One region of the Streptomyces sp. NPDC057682 genome, then DNA from elsewhere that is predicted to be linked to it. Evidence: riboswitches for the same ligand, from Rfam matches in the RefSeq annotation. Region 1 holds a riboswitch; the other holds the start of a gene.

What was found. A riboswitch is a leader RNA that binds a small molecule or an ion and turns the genes downstream of it on or off. The one in region 1 is predicted to bind glycine.
Region 2: it holds a riboswitch for glycine, as region 1 does, so the genes downstream of both, gcvT (glycine cleavage system aminomethyltransferase GcvT) here and gcvP (aminomethyl-transferring glycine dehydrogenase) in region 1, are expected to answer to the same signal.

Annotation. Positions count from the first base shown of each region.
Region 1 covers NZ_JBHVIN010000006.1:449,029-464,168, reverse strand. Annotated here, with positions in the region: gene ACFVDM_RS14210 (DNA polymerase IV) at 1-909, shown strand, start outside; gene ACFVDM_RS14205 (PRC-barrel domain-containing protein) at 834-1,202, opposite strand; glycine riboswitch at 1,316-1,413, shown strand; gene gcvP (aminomethyl-transferring glycine dehydrogenase) at 1,607-4,492, shown strand; gene ACFVDM_RS14195 (DUF5999 family protein) at 4,590-4,796, opposite strand; gene ACFVDM_RS14190 (hypothetical protein) at 5,120-5,713, opposite strand; gene ACFVDM_RS14185 (glutamate-cysteine ligase family protein) at 6,194-7,699, shown strand; gene ACFVDM_RS14180 (substrate-binding and VWA domain-containing protein) at 7,754-9,544, opposite strand; gene ACFVDM_RS14175 (CPBP family intramembrane glutamic endopeptidase) at 9,729-10,508, shown strand; gene ACFVDM_RS14170 (PhzF family phenazine biosynthesis protein) at 10,603-11,424, opposite strand; gene ACFVDM_RS14165 (hypothetical protein) at 11,516-11,776, opposite strand; gene ACFVDM_RS14160 (MBL fold metallo-hydrolase) at 11,973-12,794, shown strand; gene ACFVDM_RS14155 (hypothetical protein) at 13,105-13,281, opposite strand; gene ACFVDM_RS14150 (PadR family transcriptional regulator) at 13,650-14,267, shown strand; gene ACFVDM_RS14145 (SRPBCC family protein) at 14,356-14,787, opposite strand; gene ACFVDM_RS14140 (hypothetical protein) at 14,866-15,072, opposite strand.
Region 2 covers NZ_JBHVIN010000004.1:470,830-485,969, forward strand. Annotated here, with positions in the region: gene ACFVDM_RS09655 (carbonic anhydrase) at 12-605, opposite strand; gene cynR (transcriptional regulator CynR) at 731-1,639, shown strand; gene ACFVDM_RS09665 (non-reducing end alpha-L-arabinofuranosidase family hydrolase) at 1,762-3,246, opposite strand; gene ACFVDM_RS09670 (endo-1,4-beta-xylanase) at 3,698-5,131, shown strand; gene ACFVDM_RS09675 (L-serine ammonia-lyase) at 5,228-6,610, opposite strand; gene glyA (serine hydroxymethyltransferase) at 6,775-8,037, opposite strand; gene gcvH (glycine cleavage system protein GcvH) at 8,058-8,435, opposite strand; gene gcvT (glycine cleavage system aminomethyltransferase GcvT) at 8,538-9,653, opposite strand; glycine riboswitch at 9,795-9,886, opposite strand; gene ACFVDM_RS09695 (AAA family ATPase) at 10,079-10,765, shown strand; gene ACFVDM_RS09700 (enhanced serine sensitivity protein SseB) at 10,905-11,675, shown strand; gene ACFVDM_RS09705 (enhanced serine sensitivity protein SseB C-terminal domain-containing protein) at 11,824-12,630, shown strand; gene ACFVDM_RS09710 (ABC transporter permease) at 13,048-14,046, shown strand; gene ACFVDM_RS09715 (ABC transporter substrate-binding protein) at 14,116-15,140, shown strand, end outside.

The sequences.
Region 1 (15,140 bases):
ACCGCCGACCATCTGCGCCGGGCCGGTATGACCACGGTCGACGACCTCGCCGAGGCCGGTGAGGCGGAGCTCGTACGGCTGCTGGGCAAGGCGCACGGCACCGCGCTGCACCACATGGCCCTGGGCCACGACGACCGGCCCGTCGTCGCGGAACGGGACGCCAAGTCGGTTTCCGTCGAGGACACCTTCGACGCGGATCTGCACGACCGGGTCCGGATCAGGACCGAGGTCGAACGGCTCGCCGACCGCTGTGTCCACCGGCTGAAGGGGGCCGGGCGCTCCGGGCGCACGGTGGTCCTGAAGGTGCGGCGCTACGACTTCTCCACGCTGACCCGCTCCGAGACGCTCCGGGGGCCCACCGACGACCCCACAGTGGTCAGGGAGGCCGCGGCGCGGCTCCTGGAAGGCGTGGACACCACCGGGGGCGTACGGCTGCTCGGCGTCGGTGTCACGGGGCTGGCCGACTTCACCCAGGAGGATCTCTTCGCGCAGGCGGCCGGAGAGCGCGCGGCGGCCGCCGGGGCCGCCGCCGAGGCCGCCGGGCCCCACCGGCCCGAGGGCGCACCGAGGGAGCCCGGGGACGGCCGTCCTGCGCCCGACGGCGGGGAGAGCGAGGAGAGCCCCGAGCAGCGGGCCGCGCGGCGCTGGCCGGCCGGGCACGACGTGCACCACGAGGCACACGGACACGGCTGGGTGCAGGGGAGCGGGGTCGGCCGCGTCACCGTGCGGTTCGAGGAACCGGAATCGCGGCCGGGCCGGGTGCGGACGTTCCGGATCGACGACCCGCAGCTGCGGCCCGCCGAGCCCCTGCCGCTCGTGAGCGATCCGGCGGACTACTCCTCGTGGCCGGCCAGCCTGCCGAAGTCACGGTCGGGGCCGCCGGCGTCGGGCGCCGCGTCCAGACCGTAGTGCCGGTAGAGCTGGAGCTCCTGCTCCGGCGAGAGATGGCGACCCACGCCGAAGTCGGGGGCGTCCTTGATCAGGGAGCGGTCGAAGGGGACGCGCAGCGTCTCGTCGACCAGTTCGCTCGGCTCCAGGGGGACGAAGGCGTCCCGGCTGAACAGTCCGGTGCGGACGGCCGCCCACTCCGGCACACCGGTGGCATCGTCGAGGTACACCTCGTCGACGGTTCCGATCTTGGTGCCCTTGCGGTCGAACGCCTTGCGGCCGATCAGGCTGCGCGGATCGATGTCGGTCTGCACGGTCCCTCCCACTGGTCGCGGCTACTCCACAGGCACTACAGAAGTCCACAATCGTGGTCCCGGCCACTCGGGAAGGGAGCCGGGGACCCCGCTGGTAGGCTGGATACGGCTGCTGACCCCGTGCGGGAGAGTCCTCCGGAAGCCCTCCGGAGGGCGCCGAAGGAGCAAATCCTCCCCGGAATCTCTCAGGCCCCCGTACCGCACGGACGAGGTCACTCTGGAAAGCAGGGCGGGTTCCGTACGGCGTGAGCCGTGCCGGGTCCCTCCCTCACCGACGGTGAAAACCGGTGCGCCCCGCGGGCACCGGTGAAGCTCTCAGGTTGAGATGACAGAGGGGGAGGCCGTTCGGGCACCCCGCGCCGTGGTGCCCCTCGCAGGTCGTGACAGACCAGGAGGCCTCCATCATGACCCCCCGTCGCCCTTCGCTCGCCCAGCTGGAACAGGGAATCCCGTTCGAGCAGCGCCACATCGGTCCCGATGCCGAGGCCCAGGCGAAGATGCTCGCCCAGGTCGGCTACGGCTCGCTGGACGAGCTGACCGCCGCCGCGGTGCCCGACGTGATCAAGAGCGCCGAGGCGCTGGCCCTGCCGGACGCCCGTACCGAGGCCGAGGTCCTGGCCGAGCTGCGCACGCTCGCCGACCGCAACCAGGTGCTGGCCCCCATGATCGGGCTCGGCTACTACGGCACCTTCACCCCGCCGGTGATCCTCCGCAACGTCATGGAGAACCCCGCCTGGTACACGGCGTACACGCCGTACCAGCCCGAGATCTCCCAGGGCCGCCTCGAAGCCCTCCTGAACTTCCAGACGATGGTCGCCGACCTCACGGGGCTGCCCACCTCCGGTGCCTCGCTGCTCGACGAGGGCACCGCCGCCGCCGAGGCCATGGCGTTGGCGCGGCGCGTCGGCAAGGTCAAGCAGGGCGTCTTCCTGGTCGACGCCGACACCCTGCCGCAGACCGTGGCGGTCATCGAGACCCGGGCCGAGCCCACCGGCGTCGAGGTCGTCGTCGCGGACCTGAGCGACGGGATCCCGGCCGACCTCGCCGAGCGCGGCGTCTTCGGCGTGCTCCTGCAGTACCCCGGCGCCTCCGGAGCCGTGCGCGATCTGCGCCCCCTCGTCGAGCAGGCCCACGAGCTGGGCGCGATCGTCACCGTGGCCGCCGACCTGCTGGCGCTCACGCTGCTCACCTCGCCCGGCGAGCTGGGCGCGGACATCGCCGTCGGCACCACCCAGCGCTTCGGTGTCCCGATGGGCTTCGGCGGACCGCACGCCGGCTACATGGCCGTCCGCGAGAAGTTCGCCCGCAGCCTTCCCGGCCGCCTCGTCGGCGTCTCCGTGGACGCGGACGGGAACAAGGCCTACCGGCTGGCGCTCCAGACCCGCGAGCAGCACATCCGCCGTGAGAAGGCCACGAGCAACATCTGCACCGCGCAGGTGCTGCTCGCCGTCATGGCCGGCATGTACGCGGTCTACCACGGCCCCGAAGGGCTGCGGACCATCGCGCGCCGCACCCACCGCTACGCCGCCATCCTGGCGCGGGGGCTGCGCGACGGCGGCGTCGAGGTGGTCGGCGACGCCCACTTCGACACGCTCACCGTCCGCGTCCCGGGCGGGGCCGCCGCGGTCGTCGAGGGCGCCCGCGCCCGCGGGGTGAACCTCCGCCTCGTCGACGCCGACACCGTCTCCCTCGCCTGCGACGAGACCACCACCCGCGCCCTGGTCGAGTCCGTCTGGGCCGCCTTCGGCGTCGAGGCGGACGTGGAGGCGCTGGACGCCACGACCGCCGACGCGCTGCCCGAGGGGCTGCTGCGCGACGACGCGATCCTGACCCACCCGGTTTTCCACCAGCACCGCTCCGAGACCGCGATGCTGCGCTACCTGCGCCGCCTCGCCGACAAGGACTACGCGCTGGACCGCGGCATGATCCCGCTCGGCTCCTGCACCATGAAGCTGAACGCGACGGCCGAGATGGAGTCCATCACCTGGCCCGAGTTCGGCGCGCTGCACCCGTTCGCCCCGGCCGAGCAGGCGGAGGGCTTCCTGACGCTCATCCACGAGCTGGAGGAGCGCCTGGCCGAGGTCACCGGTTACGACGCGGTCTCCCTCCAGCCCAACGCGGGTTCGCAGGGCGAGTTCGCCGGGCTGCTCGCCGTCCGCGCGTACCACCGCGCCAACGGTGACGAGAACCGGACCGTCTGCCTGATCCCGTCCTCGGCCCACGGCACCAACGCCGCGAGCGCCGTGATGGCCGGGATGAAGGTCGTCGTGGTGAAGACCGCCGACGACGGCGAGGTCGACGTCGAGGACCTGCGCGCCAAGATCGCGCAGCACCGCGACGAGCTCGCGGTGCTGATGATCACCTACCCGTCGACCCATGGTGTCTTCGAGGAGCACGTCGCCGACATCTGCGCCGAGGTCCACGACGCCGGCGGCCAGGTGTACGTGGACGGCGCCAACCTGAACGCGCTGGTCGGTCTCGCCAAGCCGGGCCGCTTCGGCGGCGACGTCTCCCACCTGAACCTGCACAAGACCTTCTGCATCCCGCACGGCGGCGGCGGTCCGGGCGTCGGCCCGGTCGGTGTGCGCGCCCACCTTGCGCCGTACCTGCCGAACCACCCGCTGCAGCCCGCCGCGGGCCCGGAGACCGGCGTCGGACCGATCTCGGCGGCGCCCTGGGGCTCGGCGGGGATCCTGCCCATCTCCTGGGCGTACGTACGCCTGATGGGGGGCGAGGGCCTCAAGCGCGCGACGCAGGTCGCCGTACTCGCGGCCAACTACATCGCCAAGCGGCTGGAGCCGCACTACCCGATCCTGTACACCGGCCCGGCGGGTCTCGTCGCGCACGAGTGCATCGTGGACCTGCGGCCGCTGTCGAAGGCCACCGGTGTCAGCATCGACGATGTCGCCAAGCGCCTCATCGACTACGGCTTCCACTCGCCGACCATGTCGTTCCCGGTCGCCGGCACGCTGATGATCGAGCCGACCGAGAGCGAGGACCTGGCGGAGCTGGACCGTTTCTGCGACACGATGATCGCCATCCGCGCCGAGATCGAGAAGGTGGCCTCGGGCGAGTGGAGCGGGGAGGACAACCCGCTGGCCAACGCTCCGCACACCGCGGCCGCGCTGGGCGGGGAGTGGGCGCACGCCTACAGCCGCGAGACGGCGGTCTTCCCGGCCGGGGTCTCGCCCGCCGAGAAGTACTGGCCGCCGGTGCGCCGCATCGACGGCGCCTTCGGCGACCGCAACCTGGTCTGCTCGTGCCCGCCGCTGGACGCGTACGACGACTGATCCGGGGGCGGCGTCGCGAACGGGCGGCGTGACGCGGACACGCGTGGGGGCCGGTGCGGAGATCTCTCCGGGCCGGCCCCTTTTCCGTACCTGCGGCTCAGGCCGCCTTCGCCACCCGGCCGGTGCCCAACGGCCGGTGCGGGGCGATGATCTGTCCGTCGGGAAGCAGCTCACCGGTGTCCTCGAAGAGCAGGACGCCGTTGCACAGCAGGCTCCAGCCCTGTTCCGGGTGATGGGCCACCAGGCGGGCGGCTTCCCGGTCGGCGGAGTCGGCTGTCGGGCAGGGTGGCTGGTGCTGGCACATGGATGGGTTCTTTCGCTGCGTCGAGTTGAATGTCCTGCGGCTGGACGAGGTGTTCATGACCGCTCCCCCGTATCGATCGGTCCGATCCCAGTGTTGCCCCACGGACGTCATTCCGCAGGGATTTCGCAGCAGCGCTCCTTCTCCTCTCATGACGCGTCACCCAGCCGGACGGTTCAGCGCAACTGCACTGTCCCTTCGGGTGGTTCGGGGTGGCCGGATGGGGCTAGTCCGGATGGACCCCCGGCTCCCGCGGGCATGCGCGGCGCCCCGCCGCCGGGGTGCCGGTGACGGGGCGCCGCGCATGAGACGTGGGGGAGCGGGGCTCAGGCGGGCGAGCCCAGCAGGGGGCCGGGACCGGGTGCGATACGGGTGGTGATCACGGGGAGCAGATCGGCGACCCGGTGCGGACGGTGTGCCGCGATACCCGGTGGGGCGGGAGCGAGCGGGACGAGGAGATCGGCAGGGGCGGGTGCGCCGAGGGAGGCGTCCGCCGTGATGTCGCCGTGCAGCCAGAGCGCGAGCATGTACAGCTCGGGGATGGACAGGAGCCGCGGCTGGTACGGGGTGGGGGCCGCCTCCGCCTGGCGCAGGGCGAGTTCGGTCGAGGCGAGGTACGGGCCCTCGAAGAAGTGCGAGAACGCCCAGCCGTCGGGGGTGAGCATGGTGTCGGCCGCGGCGACGGCCCGTTCCGTGCCGCGGATCAGGAAGCGCCAGCCGATGAGGCGGGTGGTCGGCGCGAGGGCTCCCGGTGCGAGGCGGTCCAGCACATGGACGGGGAGCGGGTGATCGGGGCTCAGTGGTTCCTGGGCGGACCGCAGTGCTGGTGTGCGGGCCTCGCGGACGGCGGTCGGTGAACCGAGGGCCGCGAGAACGCTGCGCAGGGCGGGCGCGGGGGCCGGGGGAACATGCAGCGGCATAGTGGGTCGCCTCTCACTTCGGAGACACGGTGGTGCGTGGGCGGGTGCAGACGGCGGTGTCGGCGTGCGGGGCCAGAGGAGGCCGGTGACTGGGCCGGTGCGTCAACTCTCTGCCTCGTCCGCGGAGTTTATACGACACGTGTTCACACGGTGTTTCCACTAGCCGTCGTGGTGATTGCCGACAAGGCGGTATCCGGACTTTATTATGCGGAGATTACGCTGATTCGATGCGCGCGGCGCAGTCACCGCCTCGGGTTTTTCCCGCGTCGCGGTCGGCCGAAACGTGCCGGTGCATTCCCCGTATGCCGATCGGGAAACTGTGGGATGCGGCATGCCGAGTGAATGTGCCTCGGGCCTCGTTCTTCAGATTAGCGGCCGCATGCCGTCCGCGGGGCGTTACGGATCTCTCCGTCTGGGCATTATCGACCCTGACGCGAGCGGTCTGGGCCGCGGGCCGCCCACTTGAGGAGGGACCCTTCGATGGGGGAGAAGGTCGTGGCGGACGCCTTTGACCTGTCCGACCGGCAGCGGTATCGGACCAAGCTCCACCAGTGCCTGGAGGGGCTGGAGAGACTTCTGGCGGACCGGAGGTTCGACCGTCCCCGCAACCTCATGGGGATGGAGATCGAACTGAATCTGGCCGGTGCCGACGGTATGCCGAAGATGTTGAACGGACAGGTACTGGACCGTATCGCCAGCCGTGATTTCCAGACGGAACTGGGGATGTTCAATCTGGAAGTCAACATAGTTCCCCATCATCTGTCGGGCCGCGTTCTCGATCAACTGGCCGAGGAGCTGCGGGCCGGGCTCGGATATGCCGACCGGAAGGCCGCCGAGGTCGACGCCGGGATCATGATGATCGGAATACTCCCCACGCTCGGACGCACCGACATGGTCCGGTCCAACCTCTCCGACGTGGACCGCTACGCCCTGCTCAACGATCAAATGGTGGCGGCCCGGGGCGAGGATTTCTCCCTGGATATCGAAGGCGTGGAGCGACTGGTCTGCACCTCCGGATCGATCGCTCCGGAGGCCGCCTGCACCTCCGTGCAGCTGCATCTCCAGGTGACCCCCGAGCGCTTCGCGGACGTCTGGAACGCGGCCCAGGCCGTGGCCGCGGTGCAGGTGGCGCTGGGGGCCAACTCCCCGTTCCTGTTCGGCCGTGAGGTGTGGCGGGAGTCCCGGCCGCCGCTCTTCCAGCAGGCCACGGACACCCGGCCGCCCGAACTGCAGAACCAGGGCGTGCGGCCGAGGACCTGGTTCGGCGAGAAGTGGGTGGACTCGGCCTTCGAGCTGTTCGAGGAGAACCTGCGCTACTTCCCGCCGCTGCTGCCCCTGTGCGACGAGGAGGATCCGCTGCGCGTCCTCGACGACGGCGGGGTGCCCCACCTCCACGAGCTGGTCCTCCACAACGGCACCGTCTACCGGTGGAACCGTCCGGTGTACGGGCTCGTGGACGGCGTACCGCATCTGCGCGTGGAGAACCGGGTCCTGCCCGCCGGGCCCACCGTGGCCGACGTCATGGCGAACACGGCCCTCTACTACGGGCTGGTCCGGTCGCTGGCGGAGGAGCCGCGACCGGTGTGGACCAGGATGCCGTTCGCCGCGGCGGCGGAGAACTTCGAGAACGCCTGCCGGCTGGGCATCGACGCCGAACTGCTCTGGCCCCGTCCCGGACGCTCCGGCGGGCTGACCCGGGTGCCGGCCGTGAAGCTCGTACGGGACGAACTGCTGCCGCTGGCCGCCGCGGGGCTCGACGCCTGGAACGTCGAGGCCGCCGACCGGGACCACTATCTCGGGATCATCGAGGGGCGCTGCCGGCGGCGGACGAACGGGGCGTCCTGGCAGGCGGAGGCCTATCACCGGGCCCGTCGCGCGGGGCTCGCACGGGGCGACGCGCTCGCCGCGATGACCCGGCGGTACGGCGAACTGATGCAGGCCGGTGAGCCGGTGCACACCTGGCCCGCGGACATCCCGGCGGCATGAGGCGGGCCCGGCGGGAACCCCGGAGGATCCCGTCGGGCCCGGTCGCCCCGTGTCCTACTCCTCCTCGGCCGCGCGGCCGTTCTGGCCGGCGGTCATCACGGCCTGGAGGATCACCGCCTGGATCTCCGCCGGGTCGTTCACCTGGTAGCCGCCGCCCCCGGTGATCTTGGCTATGTCGTTCAGCTCGTCGCGGTCCGCCTCCGGGCCCACCGCGATGGCGAGCAGCGGAACGGGCCGCTCGGGGTCGCTGATCCTCTTGAGCTCCGCGATCAGGGCGGAACGCGAGATCGACTGCTCGTCCTGGTTGGAGCCGTCCGTGAGGATCACGACCGCGTTGAACTTGTCCTTCACATAGGTGCGCTGGGCCTCCTTGTACGCGGCCAGCGTCGTGTCGTACAGACCGGTGGCACCGTCCGGCACGGGCTTCAGCCCGGCGAAGGCGGCGGCGAGCTTCTCGCGGTGGGTGCCGCCGCCCTTGGCGGCGTCGCCGAGCCGCGCGGTCGCCACCAGCTGGCGGTAGTCCTTGTCGCCGTCGAGCGTGGTGGCGAACTCCCAGAGCCCGATCTCGTCGTTCGGCGTGAACTGGTTGAGCGCCTGGATCAGCGAGGCCTTCGTCACGTCCATCCGCGACTGGTTGCGGCCCGGCACGATCGTGGCCATCGACCCCGAGGCGTCGACGACCGTGGTGAGCCGCGCGCTCTGCACGGTGATCGTCCACATGCCCAGCGTCTGCTGGAGGGCCTCGTCCGGGAGGGCGGAGCCGGGCACCGTGGCGTACGGCTGGGGCGACTTGGCACCGGCGGCGGCGACCATGGCCTCGTCCGGGGTGCCGTCGACGGTGCGGAAGCCGTGCTCGCGCAGGGTGCGCTGGGAGGCGTCCTCGGACAGCAGCGTCATGAAGCGGAGCGCGGCCCGGCTCTGGTCCGTCGTCTGCTCCTCCTCGTTGACCAGGGCGAAGGGATAGTCGAGGAGAGGGGTGCCGTCCTCGGGGTAGAAGAGGTTGAGCCTCCCGCCGTCGGTGGACTCGGCGTTGTGGGCGAAGGCGGCCTGCTCGGAGAGGAGCACCGCCTGGTTGCGCGCCGGATTTCCCTGTTCGGCGCCCGAGCTGTCCTGCGGCAGCGTCCCGGCGACCTGGGTGTCGCCGTCGGACATCCGCTGGGCCAGCAGTTTGGCCGTGGCCGCGACGCGGGTGTCGCTGTCCCCGCCCTGCTTGTCGGAGGAGATCCCGATGCTGGTGAGGGCCAGCAGGCCGGTGGCGCTCCGCGCCGGGTCGGCCGATCCCAGCCGTACCTTGTCGGACTCCATGGCCGCGGCGGTCAGCTCGGCCCAGCTGTACTGCTTCTTCGGCCAGCCGAGGCTCTTGGCGGCCGAGGGGACCATCGCCACGGTGACCGGCGACGAGGCGACGGAGTCGCCCGGAGTGATCGGTACGGCGTCGCCGTTGCCCTTGGCCCGGGTCAGCCACAGCTCGGAGTCGGGGAGCCACATCTGGTAGTCGGGCGTCTTCGTGCCGCGGGCGAGGGCGTCCGCGACCTTGTACGAGTCGCGGGCCACCACCTCCACGTCCACGCAGTGCCCGTCGGACTTCAGGTTGTCCTTGCGTGCCCGGTCGGCGACGGCACGCACGGCGGGAGCGATGTCCGGGGAGGACATCATGGTCAGGTGTACGGCGCTGTCGTCGCACGACTTCGAGAACGACAGCAGGCCGCCCTGTGCCGCGACCGCTGTTCCCCCGGCGACGGCGAGAACGAGCATGGTGGCGATGACCACGGTACGGCGGCGGCGCGGAGGACGGTCCCCGCTTCCGTCCGCCGCGTAGTCGTCCGGCAAGCTGTGACGTCCCATGTCGGTGGTGCCCCTCCTTGAGGATGAACAAGGAAAAGGGGGACCACACCATCGGCGATGGTGCTCGTCCCCCGGCCTGTCGCGCATGATCTTCGTACCTGCATTCGAGACCCTAGCGGCACGGGGAGCGGCATGGGACGGGAATGCACAACTGAGGGCAGGTGTACAGGTGGAGGCAGGGCACGTGGCTGAATCTTTTCCTCGGGAGGCCGTGTCACAGCGGATTCTGCGGTCCGAAACGGTGCTGGTTCTGGCGCTCTCGCTGGGCGCCAGCGGAGTGTCTGCCCTGATCAGTTTTGTCGGATCGCTGACGAAACCAGGGGGTTTGAAGGATCAGGCGGCCACCCTCAACAGTTCCTACGCACCGGGCCGGCCCTGGCTGGATCTCGCGTGGCAACTCTTCAGTATCTCCACGGCACTGGTCCCCGTCGCCCTCGTCGCCCATCTCCTCCTCCGGGAGGGCACGGGCCTGCGCGCCATCGGATTCGACCGGAGCCGGCCCTGGCAGGACCTCGGCCGCGGCACCCTCGTCGCGGCGGGCATCGGCAGCACGGGACTGGCGTTCTACCTCGTCGCCCGCGCCTCCGGCTTCAACCTCACGGTCGTCCCCGAGTCGCTCCCCGACGTGTGGTGGAAGTTCCCCGTTCTCGTCCTCTCGGCGATCCAGAACTCCGTGGTGGAGGAAGTGATCGTCGTCGGCTATCTGCTGCGCAGGCTGGGGCAGTTGGGCTGGACGCCGATGGCCGCCCTGGTGGCCAGCTCGGTGCTGCGCGGCTCGTACCACCTGTACCAGGGCATCGGCGGCTTCCTCGGCAACATGGCGATGGGTGTCGTCTTCGTCCTCCTCTACCGGCGCTGGCAGCGGGTGGGCCCGCTGGTCGCCGCGCACGCGCTGCTCGACATCGGCGCGTTCGTCGGATACGCGCTGCTCGCCGGAAAGGTGGACTGGCTCCCGACGCCGTGACCGGGCCACGGGAGGGGCGGCCGCGCCACAGGGACGCCCGCCCCCCGCCGTACCGCGGCCGCCCTTCCGTCGTCCCGCGGTGGTCCGGAACCTCCTACGGGGCGACGAGCAGATCGCCGTCCACGACGGTCACCGCGTGCCCGGTGAGGACGGTGCGGTCGCCGCGCAGCGCGGTGCGGACCAGTCCGGAGCGGGCGGAGGCCTGGAGACCGGTCAGTTCGGCGCGGCCGAGCCGGGCCGACCAGAACGGGGCGAGGGCCGTGTGGGCGCTGCCCGTCACCGGGTCCTCGTCGATGCCCACGCCGGGGAAGAAGCCGCGCGAGACGAAGTCGTAGCCGCCCGCGGGATCGGCGGCCGCCGCCGTCGCGATGACGCCGCGCCGCGAGAGGCCGGCCAGGGCCGCGAAGTCCGGCGTCAGCGCCCGCACGGCCGCCTCGTCCGCCAGCTCCACCAGCAGATCGCCCACGTGCGGCCCCGTGTCGTGGACCGACACCGGCTCCGCGCCCAGGGCCGCGGCCAGCCCGTCCGGCGCGGTCTCGGACCTGAGCGGGGCGGTCGGGAAGTCCAGCTCGATCGCGCCGTCCGGTGTGGTGCGTGCGGTCAGCACACCGCACCGGGCGGCGAACCGGACCGTACCGCTCGCGGTCCCGGTGGTGTGCAGGATGTGGGCGGTGGCGAGCGTGGCGTGGCCGCACATGTCCACCTCGGTGGCCGGGGTGAACCACCGCAGCGCCCAGTCGGCGTCGCCGCCGGGCGGCAGCGGGTGGGCGAAGGCGGTCTCGGAGAGGTTCAGCTCCGCGGCGATCTGCTGGAGGCGGCTGTCCCCGGGGAATCCGTCCGGGCCCAGGAGCAGGACCCCGGCCGGGTTGCCGGCGAAGGGGCGGTCGGTGAACGCATCGACGATTCGAATCCTCATGGGCCGACCGTAGGGGCGCGGCCGGGCGGCGGGCCAAGGCCAATTCCGCATCGGCGGCCCCTGGACGCCGAACGGACCTGCCCCGGGCGGCTCAGGGGATGCTCGTGAGCGGCCAGATGCTCGGGCGGGCGCGCCGGACGGCGGCGCGTATGTGGACCATGGCCACCATGGCGCTCATATGGGTCTTGCCCTCGGTGAACCGGACGTGGTCCGCGCAGAACCAGACGGCGTTCTGGGGATGCCCGTCGCGGTCGGTGGGAGGCTCGATGCGGCGGAAGTACACGAGCGTGAAGAAGTCGAAGGGATGGTCCCCGCGGGACGCCCGGCACATCGCGCAGGACGGGGGCATCATCGTCGGCCAACTCCCCTCCGTGAAACCGGTCGAGGAGTGATCCTACAATCGGCTCGGCGCGGTCCTGCGTGGCCGTGGCCGGTCCTGCCGCGTACTCCGCCCCGTGCTGCGGAGACGGCCGCAACAGCCCGCGCGGCATCCGACGCGACACCGAGGCGTACGGGGTGCCGTCCGCACCCGACACGACGGAGGCTCCATGCGCGTGATCTCGAGCGGCAGGCACCACACCACCTTCGCCTTCGGCGACCTGCGGGTGACCTCGTTGCGGGACGGGTACCTCGACATGCCGCCGACCCGGCTCCGCGACGAGGACGGGAGCCCGCTCGGTGAACTGCCGGCCGCCGTCCCGCTGCCCGGCGGCAACCTGCGGCTGTCGGTCAACGCCTTCCTCGTCACCGACGGGACGCGGTCCCTCCTCGTCGACGCCGGTGCGTCCGACGCCTGGCACGAACCGACCATGGGACTGATCTACGACGCGCTCGACGAAGCGGGGATCGACCGCTCGAGCCTCACCGACGTGGCCGTCACCCACCGGCACGTGGACCATGTCGGCGGGCTGATCGCGCCGGACGGCTCGGAGGCGTTCCCCGGTCTCGAACGCGTGTGGATCGGAGCCGCCGACGCCTCGGTGTTCACGGGCCGTCTCGCCCCGGTCCGCGACCGGGTCGTCCCCGTGTCGGAGCGGACCGCGATCAACGACTGGGCCGTGGCGCTCCCGACGCCCGGTCACACACCCGGCCACGTCGTCTACGCCGTCGAGAGCGGCACCGGAGACCGCCTGCTCCTCTGGGGCGACACCGTGCACGTCCCCACACTCCAGTTCGGCCGGCCGCGGGTGGCCTGGGAGTTCGACGCCGACCGGCCCATGGCCCGCACCGCGCGAGCGACCCTCCTCGAACAGCTGACGCGCCCGGGGCACTTCGTGGCCGGCGCGCACCTCGACTCACCCGGCATCGCACGCGTCACACCTTCCGGTGAGGGATACGCGCTGGAGTACCTCGCCCCGCCGATCGGCTGACCCCCTCCGCGTTCACATCGGGGCCGGCCCGGTGACCGGTCCTGACGTGCTCCCGGTCCTCCCGGCGAGGGGCCTCGGCCGCCGGCCTTCGTGCCTCGGCCGCGGATACGGCCGTCGCGACCGCGTGCCGGGTCCCGGGCTCGGTGATCGAGAGCGCCCAGTAGGCATGGGCGACGGACGGGTAGTCCGTGTCCCCGACGGTGATCGGCGCCGGGTGGTCGTGGCGCAGGCCGAGCCTTCCGGGCTGCGGCGCGGGCTTGTTCGGATACGAGTGCCGGAGGCGGAGCGCCGGGGCCCGCGCGCCCTCCGGTCAGTCCGCCGGGACGCGGGCGGCCCGCTCGGTGATCCGGTGCGCCCGCTCCTCGAAGTACGTGAGTGCCGCGTCGTAGTCCTCCTGCCTCGCCGTTTCGGTTTCGCCGAACGGCAGCCGGTCCAGGCCGCCGGGTCCGGCCACCAGGATCCGCGGCGGCCGGTCCTTGAGGTCCATGTCGCCCGGCGTACCGGCGCTGTGTCTCGGGGAAGGCCAGGTACGCGGTCCGGACAGAGGCCCGGTTCGTCTCGGTCCGGTCGGCGAGGAACACATCGACGGCGGCCGGACAGCGGCCGGTCGAGTCGGGCCGCTTCCGGGTGTGCGGACGCCGTCCGCGCTGCGATGGGTGATCCGTGTGCCGCTCGTCCCGGGATTCCGCCGGATGGGCCGCGGGTCGGCAGCTGCGAGGGCGACCGACGGGGCCGCCGCGTCGAGGGGCACCGCCGCCCCGGCCTGCATGTTTGCCAAGCGAGCGGTTCCGATATATCGTCGAAGCATCGCGACAGTGCAGCGATACCAAGATTGATACGAGAAGGAGTACGACCATGCATGCACACGACCACGGACATGGACACGGTCGCGGCCCCTGTGGGCCCGGTCGGCACGAGCAGGGGGACTTCGAAGGGCGTCGGGCGGCCTTCGGGCAGTTCGGGCCGCCGTTCGGCGGAGGACCCTTCGGGGGAGGCCCGTTCGGCGGGCGCGGCCGGGGCGGTGGCCGGGGGAGGGCGCGGCGCGGTGATGTGCGCGCGTCGATCCTCGCTCTGCTGAAGGACCGCCCGATGCACGGGTACGAGATGATCCAGGAGATCGGCGAGCGCAGCGGCGGGGCCTGGCGGCCCAGTCCCGGCTCGGTGTACCCGACGCTTCAGATGCTGGAGGACGAGGGGCTGATCGTCAGCGAGAGCGAGGGCGGCAAGAAGCTGTTCACGCTCACCGAGGCCGGTCGCACCGAGGCGGAGTCCGGGCCGAACGCGCCCTGGGAGGAAGCCGGCCGCGGCGTCGACTGGGAGAGCCTCAACGAGGTCCGGCAGGCGGGCTTCGGGATGATGGAGGCGTTCGGCCAGGTCTGGAAGACCGGCTCGGCCGAGCAGCGCGAGAAGGCGCTGTCGGTGATCAACGACGCCCGCAGGAAGCTCTACCTCATCCTCGCCGACGAGGGCTGACCCGTTCGGTGGGACATATGAGGAGAGGTGCGCACCGGGGCCCCGCGGCCGAGCCGCGGGGCCCTTCGACGTACCCGTCGCGCGGTGGTCAGGCGACGATGAGTCCGTCCAGCTTGCGCAGGGATTCGACGAGCGCCGCCGTGGCCGAGTCCTTGAGCTTGCCGGCCATCAGCGAGACCGCCGCGCCCGTGAACTCGCCGTCGATCCGCAGCGCAGTGGCATCGCCGTCCGGCGTCAGCGCGTACCGCATCTTCAGGTTCACGCCCATCGGGCCCTTGCCCGTGGTCGTGAGCAGCCGGCCCGTCTCCAGCTCCGCCACCGTCCAGGTGACCTCGGCCGGGAAGCCCATGAGCTTCATGTTCTCCTCGTAGGTGGCGGCCAGTTCGAGGGTGTCCGGGCCGCCCTTGGGGAAGCTGGTGTGCGTGGCGTTCCACTCCCCGTACGCGCTGAAGTCGGTCAGCTGGGCCCAGACCTTCTCGGCCGGTGCCTCGATGCGCGCCTCTGCACTGACTTCGGCCATGCGACCACCCCTTCTCGACGGGTTACGGTGTCGCGGAACGTAGCCGCAGTGGCGTGAACATTCAATACTGATGAACCGTCAGAAATGCTGGCCGGGGTCCTGATCCGTCCCGGCCCGGCGGATCTCCGCCGCGTCGAAGCGGTCGGAGGCGCGCGGATGGGGTCCGTCGTCGTGGCAGTGGAACGCCGCCCAGAACAGATCGGCGGGCAGGGCGTCGGGCGGGGCGTGGACCCGGTAGACGTAGTCGCGCCCGTCCAGTGCGGGCAGGGAGACCAGCCAGCTCATCCCCGCAACCGCCTCCTTCCCGCCGTACCGGTGCCTCGTGCTGTGGGACGTGTGCGGGGAGGTTCGCG
Region 2 (15,140 bases), on a different contig from region 1:
GGGGCGGCCGCTCAGGCGGCCGGGGTGGCGGAGGCCGGGGCCGGGGTGAGGTCCTCGACCCGGCCGGTGGCGATGTCGTAGACCCAGCCGTGCAGGGCGAGCCGCCGCTCCGCCAGGGCGCGGGCGACCGAGGGATGGGTGGCCAGGGTGGCCAGCTGGGCGAGCACGTTCTGCCGCACCAGGGCGGGGACGTCGCCGCGGGCGCCGGTCCGCGCCACCGAGGCGTCCGCGAGCCGCAGCCAGCCGGCGACCGCGGGGGCGCCGCTCAGATCGTGGTCCTCGGCCAGCGCGGTCATCGCCCCGCACGCGGAGTGGCCGCAGACGACGACGTCCCGGACGCCCAGCACGCCGACGGCGTACTCGATGCCGGCGGCGACCCCGTCGGCGCCCGGCGTGTACGCGGGCACCAGGTTTCCGGCGGTCCGGACGACGAACAGCTCGCCGGGCTCCGCTCCGGTGATCAGCTCGGGCACGACACGGGCGTCGGAGCAGCCGATGAACAGCGTGTGCGGGGCGTGGTGCGCGGCCAGCCGGGCGAAGAGCTCCTCCTTCGCCGGGAACACGTCCTCCTGGAACCGGGCGACGCCGGCGGCGAGGTTCCGCACGGTCACTCCTCTCGGGTGGTGATCGGCCCCTTGCGGGCTGATGGACCCACCCTGCATGACCAGCTCCTATAGTGTCCAAGAGCTGTTGCGCCTGATCCTTATCGATGCCATCTATAGTCGAGGGCATGGCCGCTCTCGAACTGCGTCATCTCCGGTATCTGCTCGCCGTGGCCGAGCACGGCAACTTCACCCGTGCCGCCGAGGAGCTGCACATCTCCCAGCCCACGCTCTCCCAGCAGATCAGGCAACTGGAGCGGACCCTCGGGGTGCAGTTGCTGGACCGGACCGGCCGCACCGTCCGGCCCACCGACAGCGGCGCCGTCTACCTCGCCCACGCCCGGAGCGCCCTGCGGGACCTCGCCGCGGGCGAGCGCGCCGTCCACGACGTCACCGACCTCTCGCGCGGTCATCTGCGCCTGGGAGTCACGCCCACCTTCACCGCGTACCTCGTCGGCCCGCTCGCCGCCGAACTCCGCGCACGCCACCCCGGCGTCACGCTCTCCCTGACCGAGGCGACCCAGGACCGCGTCGAGGCGGCCCTCCTCGACGACGTCCTCGACCTCGGCATCGCCTTCACGGGCGACCACCACCCCGGCGTCACCGCCACCGCGCTCTTCGAGGAGACCCTTACCCTCGTGACCGGCGACCGGCGGCCGGGCGCGCCCACCGGACCGCTACCGGCCGATGCCCTCGGGGACGTGGAACTCGCCCTGCTCAGCGGGGACTTCGCCACCCGCACGCATATCGACGCCTATATCACCCGGTACCGGGCCGCGCCCCCCATCACGGTCGAGGCCAACTCGGTCCAGGCGCTCACCGAGATCGTCCAGCGCACCTCCCTGGCCACCGTCCTGCCCGACGCCGTCACCCACGACCACCCCCACCTCACTCCTGTCCCCCTCGATCCGCCCCTCCCGACCCGCACCGTCGCTCTGCTGCGCCGCACCGACGCCTACGAGAGCGCCGCGTCCCGCGCCTTCACCCGCCTCGTCCACGACCTGGTCCGCGGGCGGGGGTATGCCGCGCCCGCGTGAGGGCCCGGGGGGCGACGGCGCACGGGGACGCCGCCCACCGGACACGCACGTCAGGCCGGCGAACCGCTCCTCTCCGCGCGAACGTGGCGGGCCGGGCCCTTCGCCCGGCCCGCCACGCCGTCTCAGCGCTGAAGCGTCAGCAGGCCGGGCCGGTAGGGGAGGAGGCCGTAGTCGACGCCGTCGGAGCCGGGGCTGCGCCCCTGGTAGAGCAACTGCAGATTGCAGGGGTCGATGGTCATGGTCTGGTCCGCGCCGGTGCGGAGCAGTTCGCCGTGGCTGATGTCGTTGGTCCAGGTCGCGCCGCTGTTGGCCTTGCCGGCGAACGGGTTGCTCTCGGTCGCGGCCTGGGGCGTCCAGGAGCCGTTGAGGCCGGTCGCGGTGAACGAGCGGAAGTAGCGCTTCTCGTCCGCGCCCCGGGCCTCGACGATCATCAGGTACTGGTTGCGGTCCTTGACCTTGTAGACCTGCGGCGCCTCGAACAGGTTCTTCTCCGTGTCGGTCATCACCGTGGTGTACGAGGAGCCGAAGCTGCCCGGGAAGTTCCCGATCGGCATGGCGGCCCGGTAGATCCTGCCGTTGTCACCGGCGAAGAACAGGTACATGTTCGTCCCGTCACCGATGATCGTCTGGTCGATGGGGCCGGTTCCGGAGCCGGAGATGCTTCCGGTGAACAGGGGCTGCGGTGCCGACCAGCCGTTCGGGTCGGTCGGGTCGGTCGACGTCCGGTAGGAGAAGGCGGCCGCGCCCCACTGATAGGTGAGCACCCAGATGTTCTTCGGCGCGAAGTAGAAGAGCGAGGGAGCGACGGTGCCGGACGACATCGCGTTCTGGCTCGCCGAGGCCATCTCGGACCAGTTGGTGAACAGGCCGAAGTTCATCGAGCCCCAGGCACTGCCCGTTCCCGCGGCGCCGTGGGTCGTCGCGTAGACGAGCTGCCTGCCGTTGTAGGGGGCGACGGTGAAGTCCTTGAGCGAGGCCCACCCGGGCTTGGGCTGCGCCAGCGCGCCCGTCGACGACCAGCGATAGGTCGACGGAAGATCGCACGCGCCGGGGGTGGTGCCGCCGGCCTCGACGAGCTGCCACTGCTGGTTGGCGCCGCCCCAGTCGTCGTACTGGACGATGTTGGCGTTGTCCGCGGTGGAGGCGCCCTGGACTTCGAGTGCCTTGCCGCTGTGGCGCGAAATCAACCTCACATAGCCGTCCGAGCCGTCGGCCAGCCGCCACTGCTGGTTGGTGGCGTCGAGGTCGGTCCACTGGACGATCGGGCCACCGTTCGCGGTCGACCAGTTGTGGACGTCCAGGACCTTGCCGGAGTGGCGGGACTTGATGCGGTAGTAGCCGTCTCCGGAGTCGACGAACTGCCACTGCTGCTGGCTCTGATCGTTCCTGGTCCACTGGGTGATGCGGGCGCCGTCGTTCGTCGCCAGGTTGTAGACGTCCAGGGCCTTGCCGCTGTTGCGGTTGACCAGCACGTACGAGGCGTCGGGGTCGACGGTCGGAGCGGCGGCGGCGGGCTGGGTGCCGAGGAAGGTGGCCGCGAGGAGCATGGGCACGAGGACGGTGAGCAGGCGTCTCAGGGGGAATGGGTGGGGACGGCGATTCCGCATCGGAGAGGGCTTCCCTTCTGGGGGACGGGATGGGGTGACCCCGAAGAACCGTGGAGTGGCCGCCCTGGGTGCGGGGACGGAACCGTGGGAAGGCGGCCGCGTGTGCCGAGAAGTCGGTGCTCCGATCGGTCTGGTGGCCGGAGCACCGCGCCAGCTGCCGGGAGAAGAGATTCGGAAACCTTGCGGAAACTCCCCGGACGCTTGGACGCCACAAGGGTAGGAATGAGGGGTCTCCCGGTCAAGGTTCCGTCCGCGGTCTGTCCCTGAACAGGGACTCTTGCCCCGGTATCTCGAAAGTTTCGAATCGTAAAACGAAACATCTTTTGTCTGGAGCATTGACGATGCACCGTCAATCGCCTCATCATCCCTGTCTGAAAAGGCGGTCACAGTTCGAGATCTCGAACGGTCGTGCCCGCGGACCTGCCGCGACTTCTCCCCTGGAGGCACAGCCATGGGCTCGTACGCCCTTCCCCCACCCGCTGCCCGCCGCGGCAGGCTCCGCGGTCTGCCGGCAGCCCTGTTCGTCGGCGTGTTCGCGCTGATCGGCGCACTGGCCGCGCCGCCGCACGCATACGCCGCCGAGAGCACGCTCGGCGCCGCGGCGTCGCAGAGCGGCCGCTACTTCGGCACCGCCATCGCCTCGGGCAAACTCGGCGACTCGGCCTACACATCGATCGCGGCCCGCGAGTTCACCTCGGTGACGGCCGAGAACGAGATGAAGATCGACGCCACCGAACCCCAGCGGGGCCAGTTCGACTTCACCGCAGGCGACCGCGTCTACAACTGGGCGGTGCAGAACGGCAAGCAGGTGCGCGGCCACACCCTGGCCTGGCACTCCCAGCAGCCGGGCTGGATGCAGAGCCTCAGCGGCAGCTCGCTGCGCCAGGCGATGATCGACCACATCAACGGCGTGATGGGCCACTACAAGGGCAAGATCGCCCAGTGGGACGTGGTGAACGAGGCCTTCGCCGACGGCAGTTCGGGAGCCCGGCGCGACTCCAACCTCCAGCGCACCGGCAACGACTGGATCGAGGTCGCCTTCCGTACCGCGCGCGCCGCCGACCCGGCCGCCAAGCTCTGCTACAACGACTACAACGTGGAGAACTGGACCTGGGCCAAGACCCAGGCCATGTACTCCATGGTCCGGGACTTCAAGCAGCGCGGCGTGCCCATCGACTGCGTCGGCTTCCAGTCGCACTTCAACAGCGGCAGCCCCTACAACAGCAACTTCCGCACCACGCTCCAGAGCTTCGCCGCCCTCGGCGTGGACGTGGCGGTCACCGAACTCGACATCCAGGGCGCGTCGGCCACGACGTACGCCGACGTGACCAACGACTGCCTGGCCGTCCCGCGCTGCCTCGGCATCACCGTCTGGGGTGTGCGCGACACCGACTCCTGGCGATCGGGCGACACGCCGCTGCTGTTCAACGGGGACGGCAGCAGGAAGCCCGCCTACACAGCCGTCCTCAACGCGCTCAACGGCGGCTCCACCACGCCCCCTTCGGGCTCCGGTCAGATCAAGGGCGTCGCCTCCGGCCGCTGCCTGGACGTGCCGGGCTCCACCACCTCCGACGGGACCCGGGTCCAGCTCTGGGACTGCGGCGGCGGCACCAACCAGCAGTGGACGTACACCGCCGCCGGCGAGCTCAGGGTCTACGGCGACAAGTGCCTCGACGCCGCCGGGACCGGCAACAACGCCAAGGTCCAGATCTACGGCTGCTGGGGCGGCGACAACCAGAAATGGCGCCTCGAATCCGACGGCTCCGTCGTCGGCGTCCAGTCCGGCCTGTGCCTCGACGCCGTCGGAGCCGGCACCGCCAACGGCACCGGGATCCAGCTCTACTCCTGCTGGAACGGCACCAACCAGCACTGGACCCGCACCTGAGCGGACCTGCCGCCGAGGCGCGGGGGGAGCGGACCCGGGGCGGTCCGGGGCATGTGGTGAAAGCAGCGCCCTAGGGCGCTACTTTCACCACACGCCCTAGCACTCGATGATGTTCACCGCGAGCCCGCCCCGGGCCGTCTCCTTGTACTTCACGGACATGTCCGCACCGGTCTCCTTCATGGTCTTGATGACCTTGTCGAGGGAGACCTTGTGGCTGCCGTCGCCGCGCAGGGCCATCTTCGCCGCGGTGACGGCCTTCACGGCGGCCATGCCGTTGCGCTCGATGCAGGGGATCTGGACGAGGCCGCCGACCGGGTCGCAGGTCAGGCCCAGGTTGTGCTCCATGCCGATCTCGGCGGCGTTCTCCACCTGCTCGGGGGTGCCGCCCAGGACCTCGGCGAGGGCGCCGGCGGCCATGGAGCAGGCGGAGCCTACCTCGCCCTGGCAGCCGACCTCGGCGCCCGAGATGGAGGCGTTCTCCTTGAAGAGCATGCCGATGGCGCCGGCGGCCAGCAGGAAGCGGACGATGCCGTCCTCCTTCTCGGCCTCGGTGGCGCCGCCCGCCGCGAAGTTCATGTAGTAGTGGAGCACCGCCGGGATGATGCCGGCCGCGCCGTTCGTCGGGGCGGTGACCACGCGGCCGCCCGCGGCGTTCTCCTCGTTGACCGCCATCGCGTAGAGGGTGATCCACTCCATGGCGTGGGTCTGGGGGTCGCCCTCGGCGCGCAGCTGGCGGGCGGTGGTCGCGGCGCGGCGGCGGACCTTCAGGCCGCCGGGCAGGATGCCCTCGCGGGCCATGCCGCGCGACACGCACGCCTGCATGGCGCGCCAGATGTCCAGCAGCCCGGAGCGGATCTCGTCCTCGGTGCGCCAGGCGCGCTCGTTCTCCAGCATCAGGGACGAGATCGACAGACCCGTGTCGCGGGCCAGGCGCAGCAGTTCGTCGCCGGTGCGGAAGGGGTGCCTGAGGACGGTGTCGTCGAGCACGATCCGGTCCTCGCCGACCGCGTCCTCGTCGACGACGAAGCCGCCGCCGACCGAGTAGTACGTCTTCTCCAGGAGCGGGGCGCCCTCGTGGTCGTAGGCGAAGACCGTCATGCCGTTGGCGTGGTACGGCAGCGCCTTGCGGCGGTGCAGGACCAGCTGCTCGTCGGCGTCGAAGGGGATCTCGTGCATGCCGAGCAGGTTGATCCGGCCGGTCGCGCGGATCGCCTCGACCCGTTCGTCCGCCGTCTCGACGTCGACCGTACGCGGGGACTCGCCCTCCAGGCCGAGCAGCACGGCCTTGGGGGTGCCGTGGCCGTGCCCGGTGGCGCCGAGCGAACCGTACAGTTCGGCCCGTATCGAGGCGGTGTGGGCGAGCAGGCCCTCGTTCTTCAGGCGGCGCGCGAACATCCGGGCGGCGCGCATCGGGCCGACCGTATGGGAGCTGGACGGGCCGATGCCGATCGAGAACAGGTCGAAGACCGAGATGGCCACGGGGAACTCCTAGGGGTTGGTAGACGCCGTTGTCTGCCGGGTGGTGCGGTACGGGCGGGGTGCCCGGAAAGCAGGGGACAGAGCGGGGGACAAGGGACGGGGCACCGCACTCACCTCTCAGTGTGCGCGGTGCCCCTCCCGGACGCGCGGACGCGCCGGTCCGGCTACTTCTTCAGGCCGGGGTACAGCGGGAACTTCTCGGCGAGCGCGGTGACCCGGGCCTTCAGGTCCTCCGTGTCGTAGGCCGGCTTGAGGGCCGAGGCGATGATCTCGGCGACCTCGGTGAAGTCCTCGGCGCCGAAACCGCGGGTGGCCAGGGCCGGGGTGCCGATCCGCAGGCCCGAGGTGACCATCGGGGGCCGCGGGTCGTTCGGGACGGCGTTCCGGTTGACCGTGATGCCGATCTCGTGGAGCCGGTCCTCGGCCTGCTGGCCGTCCAGCTCGGAGTTGCGCAGGTCCACCAGGACCAGGTGCACGTCCGTGCCGCCGGACAGCACGGAGACGCCCACCTCGGTGACGTCGGGCTGGACCAGGCGCTCGGCCAGGATGCGGGCGCCCTCCAGGGTGCGCTGCTGGCGCTCCTTGAACTCCTCACCCGCCGCGACCTTGAAGGAGACGGCCTTGGCCGCGATGACGTGCTCCAGCGGACCGCCCTGCTGACCAGGGAAGACCGCCGAGTTGATCTTCTTGGCGAGCTCCTGGGTGGAGAGGATCACACCACCGCGCGGACCGCCGAGGGTCTTGTGCGTGGTGGTGGTGACGACGTGGGCGTGCGGCACCGGGTTGGGGTGCAGGCCCGCGGCGACCAGACCGGCGAAGTGCGCCATGTCGACCATCAGGTACGCGCCGACCTCGTCCGCGATGCGGCGGAAGGCGGCGAAGTCCAGCTGGCGCGGGTACGCCGACCAGCCGGCCACGATCAGCTGCGGCTTGGACTCCTTGGCCAGGCGCTCGACCTCGGCCATGTCCACGACGCCGGTGTCGTCGACGTGGTACGGGACCACGTTGTAGAGCTTGCCGGAGAAGTTGATCTTCATGCCGTGGGTCAGGTGACCGCCGTGGGCCAGGTTCAGGCCCATGATCGTGTCGCCCGGCTTCAGCAGCGCGAACATCGCGGCGGCGTTGGCCTGCGCACCGGAGTGCGGCTGGACGTTCGCGGCCTCGGCGCCGAAGAGCGCCTTGATGCGGTCGATCGCGATCTGCTCGACCACGTCGACGTGCTCGCAGCCGCCGTAGTAGCGGCGGCCGGGGTAGCCCTCGGCGTACTTGTTGGTCAGGACGGAGCCCTGGGCCTCCATGACCGCGACCGGAGCGAAGTTCTCCGAGGCGATCATTTCGAGGGTGGACTGCTGGCGGTGGAGCTCGGCGTCGACGGCGGCGGCGACGTCCGGGTCCAGCTCGTGGAGGGAGGAGTTGAGAAGCGACATCAGGTGGTCCCTTGGGGTCTTTAGTTGCCGGAGAACGCGGTGTACTCGTCGGCGGAGAGCAGGTCCTCCGGCTCCGCCGCGACGCGCACCTTGAACAGCCAGCCGCCCTCGAACGGAGCGGAGTTCACCAGCGACGGGTCGTCCACGACGGCCTGGTTCGCCTCGGTGACCTCACCGGTCACCGGCGAGTACAGGTCGCTGACCGACTTGGTCGACTCCAGCTCGCCGCAGGTCTCGCCCGCGGTCACCGTGTCACCGACCTCGGGGAGCTGGGCGTAGACGACGTCGCCGAGCGCGTTGGCGGCGTACTCGGTGATGCCGATCGTCGCCACACCGTCCTCGACGGCCGACAGCCACTCGTGCTCCTTGCTGTACCGCAGCTGCTGGGGGTTGCTCATGACCTGAATTCTCCTGTACGCGGGGGAGTGCTGATGGACGGTGGTCTTACGGTGTGAGACAGGACTGCGTCACGTCGCGCGGGGGTCCTGCGCCCCACGGTGCTACTTGCGCCGCTTGTAGAACGGCAGCGCCACGACCTCGTACGGCTCGTGGCTGCCCCGGATGTCGACGGCGACGCCCTCGGTGCCCGGCTCGGCGTACGCCGCGTCGACGTACGCCATGGCGATCGGCTTGCCCAGGGTGGGCGAGGGGGCGCCCGAGGTGACCTCGCCGACGACCTCGCCGCCGACGACGACGGAGAACCCGGCGCGCGGGACCCGGCGGCCCGTGGCGACCAGGCCGACCAGCTTCCTCGGCGGCGCGCTCTCGGCGCGCTCGGCGGCGGCCTCCAGGGCCTTGCGGCCGACGAAGTCGCCGTCCTTCTCGAACTTCACGACCCGGCCGAGACCGGCGTCGAACGGGGTCAGCGCGGTGGTCAGCTCGTGCCCGTACAGCGGCATGCCGGCCTCCAGGCGCAGCGTGTCGCGGCAGGAGAGCCCGCACGGGATCAGGCCGCGCGAGGCACCGGCCTCGGTGAGGGCTTTCCACAGCTCCTCGGCGTGCTCCGGCGCGACGAACAGCTCGAAGCCGTCCTCGCCGGTGTAGCCGGTGCGGGCGATCAGGGCGGGCACCCCGGCGACCGTGCCGGGCAGACCGGCGTAGTACTTCAGACCGTCCAGGTCGGCGTCGGTGACCGAGGCCAGGATGGCGGGGGACTCGGGACCCTGCACGGCGAGGAGCGCGTAGGCGTCGCGGTCGTCGCGCACCTCGGCGTCGAAGCCCGCGGCGCGCTCGGTGAGCGTGTCGAGCACCAGCTGGGCGTTGCCGGCGTTGGCGACGACCATGTACTTGGTCTCGCCGAGCCGGTAGACGATCAGGTCGTCCAGGATGCCGCCGTCCTCGGCGCAGATCATCGTGTAGCGGGCGCGGCCCGGGGAGACGGTGCCGATGTTGCCGACGAGCGCGAAGTTCAGCAGGTCGACGGCGCGCGGGCCGGTGACGGTGATCTCGCCCATGTGGGAGAGGTCGAAGAGCCCGGCCTTCGTGCGGACGGCGTTGTGCTCGTCGCGCTCACTGGCGTAGCGCAGCGGCATGTCCCAGCCGGCGAAGTCGGTCATGGTGGCGCCCAGCGAACGATGCAGGGCATCGAGGGCGGTGAGGCGGGGGGCGGTGCTCATGGATGAAGGCTCCCAGGGCATGACGACGAGGACGGTCCTCCCCATCTGTCATCGGAACCTGAGAGGTTCGCCGGGAGCCCCCGAGGGGGTTCGGCTTGCACCTTGGGTGGAGTCGCGCGGCGACTCGCTTTTCAGATCTGCCTCATCCACGCGGTACGGGGCCTGAGAGATTCAAGGGAGGGACTTGCTCCTTCGGCGCCCGGCCTGGGCCGGGACTCTCCCGCGCGGATTCGAGCGGCCTTTATGCAGTTGACCCGGTCATCATCGCACGGTGTGCGGGAGAGTGGGGTGCGGGGACCGGCGGCGGTCGCGACGGGCTTCCGGCAGCCGTTCCGGCGGGGTTCCGGCGGGTCGGACGGTTGTGCCGCATTACCTTTTCTTTACACTTCATGGGCAGGTGAGGGTCGGCCGACAGGGGGAGGGCGATGACATCGCAGCGGTACGCGACGACCGCGGGGGTCGCGCGCGGCGCACTGCCCGCTCAGGCGGGGGCGCCGGCGAGGGAGGCGGTGGGCCCGCGCGCGCCCGTCGTCCGTGACCTGCGGGACCGTGCGGGGCGCGGCCCGCGCGCCCTGCACTTCGCGGCGGGCGACGTGGTGGTGGTCTCGGGGCTGCCCGGCAGCGGGAAGTCGACGCTCATCGCGCGCACGGTCGAGGTCCGCGCCGTCGACTCCCAGGACACCCGGGACCGCTGGGCGGCCCGGATGCCGGCCTTATGCCCGTACGCCCTCTACCGTCCGCTGGTCCGCCTCGCCCACTACGGGGGGCTGTGGCGCGTGCTGCGCTCCGGCGTCTCTGTAGTGGTCCACGACTGCGGCACCCAGTCCTGGGTGCGGAACCTGCTCGCCCGCCATGCCCGGCGGCGCGGCCGGACCCTGCACCTGGTGCTGCTGGACGTCACCGAGGAGACGGCCCGGCGGGGCCAGCGCGACCGCGGCCGGGGCGTCTCCGGCTACGCCTTCGCCCGCCACCGCAGGGCCGTGGGGCGACTGCTGCGCGAGACCGCCTCCGGCCTGCTGCCGCGCGGCTGCGCCTCGGCGGTCCTGCTCGACCGGCAGGCGGCGGACCTGCTGACCCGGATCTCCTTCGCAGACGCACAGACCACGGAGTGACCGCGGACCGTCCGAGTGCTGGACGGTCCGGCGGCGGGGTCCGGATCCGGCCGTACGGAGATAACCTCTAGGCCGCGAGGGGCCACGAGAGGCCGCGGAGGAGCGCGTACCCGGTTGCCCGGGGTGAGAGAGGGACACAGTGGACATTCCGGCACCGGCCCGGTCCGACGCGCAGGGCGGATGGCCGGCCAACGAGCTCGAAGAGGTGCTGAGCGCCTCGCTCGGCAGCCCGGAGGCGGGCGGCCGGCTGGTCGAGGTGCTCGGGCGCAGCCAGGTCTGGGTGCCGCTGCCGGCCGGCGGCGGTCCGGACTCCGGCGTCCTCGATCTGCCGACCCTGGAGATCGAGGGCGCTCCCTATGTCCCCGTCTTCAGCTCCGAACAGCAGTTCCTCACCTGCGTCGGCCCGCACATGTCCTTCACCGTCGCGCCCGCCCGCGACTTCGCCCGCGGACTGCCCCCGCAGCTGGGCATCGCCGTCAATCCGGGCGGAGCCGTCGGCATGCCGCTGCCCCCGCCCGCCGTGGCCGAACTCTGCCGGGTCGGCCGCACCGCGCTCGACGGACCCGCCAGCGGCGGCCGGGTCCGGCTGTTCGAACCGGACTGGCAGGAGGAACCCGTCGACTTCCTCGCCGCCGCGGCCGGGGAGTTCCAGGAGAGCGGCGTGGTGCGCACCGCCCGCCGCGCGCTGGCCAGCATCGAGGGCGGCGACCCGGTGCTCTTCGTCGGCGTCGAGTTCTCCACCTGGGACGGGGCCGGGCGCAACGCCCCCATGGACGCCCTGGGCCGGGCGCTGGGCCGGGTCGAGGTCCGCTGGCCGGTCAATCTGGTCCTGCTCGACGTCGCCCAGGACCCGGTCGCCGACTGGATGCGCTCCCGGGTGCGCCCCTTCTACCAACGCGCCGAGGTGTAGGGCGTGGCCCCGGGCCGTGGCGTCAAGCCGGTGTCAGGGCCGCCGCATAAGCTGGTTTGATGGGCTGGTGCCTCGGCACCGTGCCGTCCCCGAGAGCCCCGGGGAGCGGCGGGCCGACACAGAGGATCGAAGAGGGGCGGGACCCAGGGTGAGCGCGTCAGGCACCGCGGCGGCCGGACAGGTCGAGCACATGCTGCGCCAGGTGACGCCCGGACGCTACGACGCGTACGAGGCTCTGCTCCGGGCCCTGGCGGAGAGCCGTGTCTGGATGCTGCTGTGGCACGGCCGGGCCGGCTCGCCCGACGCCCAGTACGGCAACATGGAGGTCGACGGCCTCGGCTACGCCCCCTGTGTCACCTCCGCCCAGGAGCTCACCGCCAGCGGCTGGACCCGGGACCACGAGATCGTCGGGGGCCGCGACATCGCCCGCGCCCTGTTCCCCGACCGCTGGGGCATCTGGCTGAACCCGCACGCCCCGGGCGGCGGCGTCGGCGTCCCCTGGCTCGACCTGCGCCGCATCGCCACCGGGCTGGACCGGATGCCCGCCGGACCGCTGCGGATCAGCGAGCCCGCCATCGACCTCCCGCAGTTCTACGCCCAGCTCACCCGCAACGCCCACCACACCCCCGCGATCCGCTCGCTGCGCCGCGCCTGGGTGCAGCCCGCCCTCGGCTCCCCGTACCTCGCCATCGGTCTCGATCTGTACGACACCGGACGGGCCTCGGTCGACGCCGTGCGGGCGATGATGCGGCAGTCGGTGGGAGCGGTGCCCGAGGGGCTCCCGGTGTCCACGGTGGCGATGTCCGACGCGTACGACCCCGTCGCGATGTGGCTGCGCGCCAACGCGCGTCCGTTCTACGACCGCGAGCCGCACGGCCCGGCCGCCGGTGGCCCCGCCGTCGCTCCGAGTTACGGCTACCCGCAGACCCCCGGCCCGGCGCCGCAGGCCTACTGACGGCCCGTCAGCCCGCCCGCGTATCGGACAAAGCGCTCCGCGACCGGACAAGGCCCCCGCTCGCGCCGCCCAAATCGCCACCCCATCACACCTGTTGGGCGTCATGTCCGTTCTGGTGGATTAGCGGCCGAGTGGTCCGCTCACTCGATCAAGCTGTCCGGATAACGGAAGCTCACTGACCGCATCACGTTTGAGCAAACATTCCCCGTCAGGTCTGGCGGGTGATCGCAACGGCACTGAAGACTCCCGGCTAGTGGCGATCGTCGGCCCTTTGTACGAGGTTGCACCGGCGGTCACTCCACGGACGCATTCGCACCGAAAACATCAGCCGCAGTACGCGCCGCGGCTGACACGCGCCAGGCCGTCACCGCGGCGAGTAGGGGCCGGCCACCGCCGGCGGGAGGGGTCAAGGGCACTGTGACCGCACCGATCGAGACCACCGGATCGGCTGCCGAAGCGCAGCCGGAGGCAGTACTCACGGGAGTCAAGCAGAGCCAGATCGAGGGCCGTTCGCTCGGGCAGATCGCCTGGACGCGCTTCAAGCGTGACAAGGTGGCCGTGGCCGGCGGCATCGTCGTCCTCCTGCTGATCCTGCTCGCCGTGCTCTCCAAGCCGATCCAGGCCGTCTTCGGACTGGACCCCAACGAGTTCCACCAGGACCTCATCGACCCGGCGCTGCTCGCCCCCAAGGGCGACTGGGGCGGCATCAGCTGGAGCCATCCGCTGGGCGTCGAACCGCAGTACGGCCGCGACATCATGACCCGCATCATCGAGGGCTCCTGGGTCTCCATGGTCGTCGCCGTCGGGGCCACCCTGCTCTCCGTGGTCATCGGCGTCTTCATGGGCGTGGTCTCGGGCTTCTACGGCGGCTGGGTCGACACCGTCATCAGCCGCATGATGGACACCTTCCTCGCCTTCCCGCTGCTCCTCTTCGCGATCTCCATCTCGGCCGCGCTCCAGGACGGCGCCTTCGGTCTGGAAGGGCTGCCGCTGCGCATCGCGGTCCTCATCTTCGTGATCGGCTTCTTCAGCTGGCCGTACATGGGTCGTATCGTCCGCGCCCAGACCATGAGCCTGCGCAACCGCGAATTCGTCGAGGCCGCCCGCTCGTTGGGCGCCCGCGGCCCCTTCATCCTCTTCCGGGAGCTGCTGCCCAACCTGGTGGCGCCCGTGCTCGTCTACTCCACGCTGCTCATCCCCTCGAACATCCTCTTCGAGGCGGGGCTCAGCTATCTCGGAGTCGGTATCGCGCCGCCGCAGGCCTCCTGGGGCGGGATGCTCACCAACGCGATCGACTTCTACGAGAACGACCCGATGTACATGATCGTGCCGGGCGTGGCCATCTTCGTCACGGTCCTGGCGTTCAACCTGCTGGGAGACGGGCTGCGCGATGCGCTCGATCCCCGCGGCAAGTAGGTCCCGGGTGCTCGTCACGACGACGTGCGACATGCCACGGCAACCATCGATTGAGGGGGATTTCCTCAGGTGAAGACCAGAAAAACGACAGCGTTGGTTGCCACGGCCGTGGTTCTGATGCTGGGCGCGTCCGCGTGCAACGGATCCAAGGACGACGACGGCGGCTCGAAGGGCAAGGGCGGCTCCGGCGCCACCGACGCCGCGCTGACGTCCATCGTCAACAAGTCGGACAAGAAGGGCGGGACGCTCAAGCTGGAGATGTCCGACGAGCCCGACTCGCTCGACCCCGGCAACACGTACTACGGCTGGGTGCAGAACTTCGCCCGCCTGTACAGCCGCAGCCTCACGTCCTTCAAGCCGGCCGCCGGCAAGGAAGGCCTGGAGGTCGTCCCGGACCTCGCCGAGGGCCTCGGCAAGGCCAGCCCGGACGCCAAGACGTGGACGTACACCCTGAAGAAGGGTCTCAAGTACGACGACGGGACCCCGATCACCTCGAAGGACGTCAAGTACGCCGTCGAGCGGTCGAACTTCGCGCCGGAGGCCCTGTCCAACGGCCCGACGTACTTCAAGGCCCACCTCATCGGCGGCGACAAGTACAAGGGTCCCTACAAGGACAAGAACCCGAACGGCATCGCCTCCATCGAGACGCCGGACGACTCCACCATCGTCTTCAAGCTGAAGGACGCCTTCGCGGACTTCGACTACCTGGCGACCTTCTCGCAGACGGCCCCCGTGCCGGCCGCGAAGGACAAGGGCGCCGACTACGTCAAGAGCATGGCGTCCTCGGGCCCGTACAAGTTCGAGTCCTACGAGGAGGGCCGCGGCGCGACCCTCGTCCGCAACGAGAACTGGGACCCGAAGACCGACCCGATCCGCCCGGCCCTGCCGGACAAGATCACGGTCCGCTTCAAGGTGAAGCAGGAGACGGTCGACAACAACCTGCTCTCCGACAACATCACGGTCGACGGCGCCGGCACCGGTGTCGCCCCGGCGACGCAGCCGAAGGTCCTCACCAAGGCCGACCTGAAGAAGCAGACCGACAACTCGTACGCGGGCGCCACCTCGTACATCGGTCTGAACGTCAACGTCGCCCC